Pelobacter seleniigenes DSM 18267: one gene and its partner. The main gene of each other region encodes a partner of the protein of the gene in region 2 in a complex. Links are inferred from orthologs where the notes say so. Each region holds a gene or a part of one and is shown on either strand. Other genes may lie near its edges.

Region 1 (2,923 bases), on a different replicon or contig from region 2:
CTTGACAATATTGGCGTGGCTATTATTATTACCCGTTGTTAGCACTCAAGCCATTCGAGTGCTAACAACGGGTTGAGACAACCGGCTCGTAGCGATGTCAGCCTCAGGCAGCTTCGCCTGGGCGCTTGTCGTTCGATTGAAAACTATAGCGGCCATTGGCCACATTAATGTAAGTGAAAGGAGAAATTCAGGATGAACATCAGACCGTTGCAAGATCGTATTATCGTGGAGCGTGTTGAAGAAGAGACCAAAACCGCAGGTGGTATCATTATTCCCGACACCGTCTCCAAAGAAAAGCCCCAGGAAGGTAAAGTGATCGCCGCAGGAAAAGGCAAAGTCACTGCTGAAGGTAAGGTTCTGCCCCTGGATGTCAAAGAGGGTGACCGCGTTCTGTTCGGCAAATACGCCGGCAGCGAAATCAAGATCGACGGCAAAGAATATCTGATCATGCGTGAAGACGATATTCTCGGAATCGTAGAATAAATATCAATTTCTGTCGATTGGGGCTGCCGCAGCGCTGGCGGCCTGACTCAAATCAAAAAAAGATCAGACAGATATTTAACCGAATCAGAACCGTCATAAGAAAACGGAGGATTTAAATACCATGGCAAAAGAGATTTTATTTTCCCAAGATGCACGCGCCAAGATTCTTGACGGCGTCAACACCCTCGCGGATGCGGTCAAAGTGACCCTGGGTCCCAAGGGCCGGAATGTTGTTATTGAAAAATCGTTCGGTGCGCCCCTGATCACCAAGGACGGCGTCACTGTCGCCAAAGAAATCGAACTGGAAGACAAGTTCGAAAACATGGGTGCCCAACTGGTTAAAGAAGTTGCTTCCAAAACGTCTGACGTCGCCGGTGACGGCACCACCACGGCAACTGTGCTGGCCCAAGCCATTTATCAGGAAGGCGTTAAACTGGTCACCGCCGGCCACAGCCCGATGGAAATCAAGCGCGGGATCGACAAAGCTGTGGTTGCTGCGGTTGAGGCCCTGCAGGGTTTGTCTAATCCTGTCCAGGACCACAAAGAGATCGCCCAGGTTGGCACCATCTCCGCCAACAGCGACGAAACCATCGGTAACATTATTGCCGAAGCAATGGAAAAAGTCGGCAAAGAAGGGGTTATCACCGTCGAAGAAGCCAAATCGATGGAAACCTCTCTTGAAACCGTTGAAGGGATGCAGTTTGACCGCGGTTATCTGTCACCCTACTTCGTGTCCGATGCAGAGCGGATGGAATGTGCTCTTGACGATCCGTTGATTCTTATCTACGACAAGAAAATCAGCACCATGAAAGACCTGCTGCCCGTGCTTGAGCCGGTCGCCAAGCAGGGCCGTCCGTTGCTGATCATCTCCGAAGATGTCGATGGCGAAGCGCTGGCAACCCTGGTTGTTAACAAACTGCGTGGGACCATCAACGTCTGCGCCGTTAAAGCTCCCGGCTTCGGCGATCGTCGCAAAGCAATGCTCGAAGATATCGCTGTTCTCACCGGCGGCCAGGTGATTTCGGAAGAAGTCGGCTTCAAACTGGAGAACGCAACCATCGATATGCTCGGAACTGCAAAGCGTGTTGTCGTTGACAAAGAAAACACCACCATTATCGACGGTGCCGGTGACGAAGTTGCCATCGAAGGCCGCGTTAAAGTGATTCGTGGCCAGATCGAAGAAACCAGCAGCGATTACGACCGTGAAAAACTGCAAGAGCGTCTTGCTAAACTGGTCGGCGGCGTTGCCGTGGTTAAAGTCGGTGCTGCAACTGAAACTGAAATGAAAGAGAAAAAAGCTCGGGTTGAAGATGCCCTGCACGCAACTCGCGCCGCAGTGGAAGAAGGCATCGTCCCTGGTGGCGGTGTTGCCCTGATCCGCTGCCTGCCGGCAGTCAAAAAGCTTGACCTCCCAGGCGAGCAGCAATTCGGTGTCCAACTGGTGCTGCGTGCCCTCGAAGCACCGCTGCGGCAGATTGCCAAGAACGCTGGCGTTGAAGGCGCTATCGTTGCCGACAAGGTGCTCAATGGTGAAAAAGCTTTCGGCTTTAACGCTGCATCTGACGAATACTGCGACATGCTCAAAGCCGGGATCATTGATCCGACCAAAGTGACCCGCAGTGCCCTGCAAAACGCTGCTTCGGTTGCCGGTCTGATGCTGACCACCGAAGCCATGATCGCTGACAAGCCGGAAGAACATGCTGCACCGGCAATGCCTGGCGGCATGGGTGGCATGGGCGGCATGGGCGGCATGATGTAATTCAGCCGGTCAACGCCTGAACCTCGAAGCCCTGTCGGAGAATTCCGACAGGGCTTTTTTTATACGATCAACTAAATTTGACGTAGAGTTGTGTCCCGGAGGCTATTGGGATCGTTGCGGCGCTGTCCCTATCGGGGGCCGGATTGATTAACAGAGAATATATAATTGAGACTGTTCTCGCGGTAGCGGCTTGACCAGCAGGACCTCTTCGCCGGCGTCCGTCAGGCAGAGGACGGCAACACTGTTTTCCTCTTTGCCTTTTCCGTAAGAGGCCACAATGGCCGCCGCCGTACTCAGTGCGGCACTGTCCGCCGGACCGCTGACCAGGCCGAGGGGGCCGCTGAAATCTTTGCAGCGCAGTTTGCTGTGCTCAGGTTTGGCCAACGCCTGCAGGCGGTCATTGTCTGCTTGATTACGCCCCAGAATCAGCTTGACCGTTTCCGTCAGCCGAAACTGGCGGCCGGCTTTGAGCAGCTCGACATCATTAACCGTTGCCGTGGGATCATGTTCAAGCAGGTCGCGCAGCTGGTTGGAAAAACCCTCTTCAGTCAGCAGGCAGCCGCCGGCCGAAGGCGGGTAATTGTGATATCCCCATTCTTTAGCCAGTGCCTGCTGTCGCTTGCGCGACCGGCCCTGGATATCCAGCAGTTGCTCCCGGTCGACCAGTCCTTCCCGTTCCAT
Region 2 (3,093 bases):
TCCCGAAAGGAGTTCTGAAATGAGAACCTTGCCCATCGGCCTCGTTCAGCACAGCTGCCAGGAAGACCGTCAGGCCAACATCGACAAAAGCCTCCAGGGAATTCGTCAGGCAGCAGCACAGGGCGCCCGGCTGGTTATTTTGCAGGAACTGCATTGCGGTCCCTATTTCTGTCAGACCGAAGATCCCGCGCTGTGCAATCTGGCAGAACCCATTCCCGGTCCGGCCACCGAGCAGTTCGGAGCGCTGGCCAAAGAGCTGAACCTGGTTCTGGTGCTCTCCCTGTTCGAAAAAAGAGCGGCCGGGGTCTATCACAACACCGCGGTGGTGTTAGAAAACGACGGCAGCATTGCCGGGAAATATCGCAAGATGCACATCCCGGACGATCCGGGCTACTACGAAAAATTCTATTTTACTCCCGGCGACCTCGGTTTCAACCCGATCCAGACCTCCCTCGGCAGGCTCGGGGTATTGGTCTGCTGGGATCAGTGGTATCCTGAAGCAGCCCGCCTGATGGCCCTGGCCGGAGCGGAAATCCTCATCTATCCGACGGCCATCGGTTTCGATCCGGCCGATTCCCAAGCAGAGCAACAGCGCCAGCGGGACGCCTGGATCACGATTCAGCGCAGCCACGCGGTTGCCAATGGGATCCCCGTGGTTGCGGTCAACCGGGTCGGTTTTGAAGCCGACCCCAGCGGCCAGACTGCCGGGGCCCGTTTTTGGGGTCACAGTTTCGTGGCCGGTGGACAAGGGGAAATCCTACTGCAGGCCGGTGATCAGGAAGACGTCCTGACCCTGGAACTCGATCTGGACCGAAGCGAACAGATCCGCCGGATCTGGCCGTTTTTGCGCGATCGCCGAATCGATGCCTATCAGGACATTTTGAAAAGAGTGCGGGATTAAAAGATTGAACAAGACAACCCCAAGGAGATCGTCTCCTTGGGGTTGCAAGTGTAGCAAAACCACGCTTTTGCGAAGTGTGTTTAGCAAAGACCAGGGCGGCCTTTGCCAATATCAATCATCACAACCCGGCGCGGGCCTTGATCGATTCGGCGCGATCAGTAACTTCCCAGGTAAAGCCTGGCAATTCCCGACCGAAATGGCCATAAGCGGCGGTCTGTCGATAAATCGGTTTGAGCAGGTCGAGCTGCTCGATGATGGCGGCCGGGCGCATATCGAACTCTTCCCGCACAATCCCGGCGATCGTATTGGACGGAATTTTGCCGGTCCCGAAGGTGTTGATCATCACCGACACCGGCTCAGCGACGCCGATGGCATAGGCCAACTGCACTTCACACTTCCGTGCCAGTCCGGCGGCAACGATATTTTTGGCAATATAACGGGCCATATACGAGGCGCTCCGGTCAACCTTGGAAGGGTCTTTGCCGCTGAACGCTCCGCCGCCATGTGAGCCGTGTCCGCCGTAGGTGTCGACAATGATTTTTCGCCCGGTCAGGCCGCAATCCCCCATCGGTCCGCCGACAACGAAGCGACCGGTCGGATTGATCAGGAAGCGGGTCTTGTCATCCAGCAGTTTAGCCGGCAGGGTCGGCTTGATCACCTCTTCGATAATCGCTTCCTGCAGCTGTTCATAGGTCACGTCCGGGTTATGCTGTGACGAGACAACGATGGTGTCGATACGGCTCGGTTTGTCATCGACGTATTGGACCGACACCTGGGATTTGCTGTCCGGCCGCAAAAAGGAAAGCTGACCGCTTTTGCGAACATCGGCGAGCCGTTTGGTCAATTTATGGGCGAAAGTAATCGGCATGGGCATCAGTTCCGGAGTCTCGTTGCAAGCGAACCCAAACATCAAGCCCTGGTCTCCGGCGCCCTGCTCTTTATAGAGACCCTCACCGGCGGTGACCCCTTGAGAGATATCCGGAGACTGCTGATCAATCGAGGTCATGACCGCGCAGGTCTCATAATCGAACCCCATGGCGGAATCGCAGTAGCCGATCTCCTTGATGGTCTGCCGCACAATAGCTGGCAGATCTGCATAGGCCGTCGTGGTAATTTCCCCGGCGATAAAAGCCATCCCGGTGGTCACCAAGGTTTCACAAGCCACGCGGGCATTCGGGTCCTGAGCCAGAATAGCATCAAGTACAGCATCGGAAATCTGATCGGCAACCTTGTCAGGATGTCCTTCGCTGACGGACTCCGAAGTAAAAAGAAAATCGGTCATGGCCATAGTGAATGTCCTCCTACTGACGTCTTAAAGTGTTAAAAACCTGCGGATACTAATGAGGTTAAGCCTCTTGAGTCAACCTTTTTTATATTCCTGGACCTGAAAATGATATCCGCTCATTTCAGATCGGTCAAAACCGGTCTGCTTCTGGCCGCTTGGCGATTTGATTTGATAGCAGCAACGGCTTAGATGATGGGGCGGTCAAAAATGTCCGGCAGCAGCTTGCGCATGTCTTCATCAATCTGGCAGGACACCTCTTTGCTGGTTGCCAGCTGCAGCAGTTTTTCCACCAGCAATTCACCATCGCGACGGGAAACTTGCCTTAACACCCGCTTAACCCGCGGTACGCAGGACGGATTCATAGACAGTTCATGAAAGCCGAGTCCGACCAGGACCATAGCGTAGAGCGGCTCACCAGCCATTTCTCCGCAAATACACACATGAATTCCGGCATTGTTGGCAGCATCGCAAGTCGCCTTCAGGGCCCGCAGGATGGCTGGATGCAGGGGGTCGTAAAGATAGGCAACATACTCATTCCCCCGATCCACGGCAAGGCAATACTGAATCAGATCATTGGTTCCGACGGAGAAGAAATCAACCTCCCGGGCCAGCAGCGGTGCAATCAATACAGCCGATGGCGTTTCAACCATGATACCAACTTCGAGATCGGGATCATATTTCAATCCTTCCTGCTCCAGTTCCACCGCCGCATCCCGCAGCATGCGTTTACAGGCCCTGATTTCCGCAACCCCGCTGATCATGGGAAACATGATACGGACCTTGCCGTAATGGGAGGCCCGCAGAATGGCCCGCAATTGAATCCTGAACAGGGTAACTTCCCGCAGAGAGAAACGAATCGCCCGCAGTCCCATGGCCGGATTACATTCATCAGCCAGATTCAATTCGG

Evidence for each region.
Region 1: the proteins of metK (region 2) and groL are in contact, whole or in part, in a cryo-EM structure (PDB 8P4O), measured with the Escherichia coli proteins. The link is inferred for Pelobacter seleniigenes DSM 18267 from one-to-one orthologs.

Annotation. Positions count from the first base shown.
Region 1 is NZ_JOMG01000002.1:2,043,893-2,046,815, forward strand. It holds groL (chaperonin GroEL), read left to right. Parts: upstream 1-604; coding sequence 605-2,242; downstream 2,243-2,923. Other genes in the region: N909_RS25905 (hypothetical protein), read left to right, coding at 1-42; groES (co-chaperone GroES), read left to right, coding at 193-483; N909_RS0112140 (thiamine biosynthesis protein), read right to left, coding at 2,390-2,923.
Region 2 is NZ_JOMG01000001.1:461,732-464,824, forward strand. The notes cover bases 105-2,935. They hold metK (methionine adenosyltransferase), read right to left. Parts: upstream 2,190-2,935; coding sequence 1,020-2,189; downstream 105-1,019. Other genes in these bases: N909_RS0102030 (carbon-nitrogen hydrolase), read left to right, coding at 105-901; ptsP (phosphoenolpyruvate--protein phosphotransferase), read right to left, coding at 2,372-2,935. Outside these bases: N909_RS0102025 (agmatine deiminase family protein), read left to right, coding at 1-23; more of N909_RS0102030, read left to right, coding at 20-104; more of ptsP, read right to left, coding at 2,936-3,093. UniProt on the Escherichia coli protein: Catalyzes the formation of S-adenosylmethionine (AdoMet) from methionine and ATP.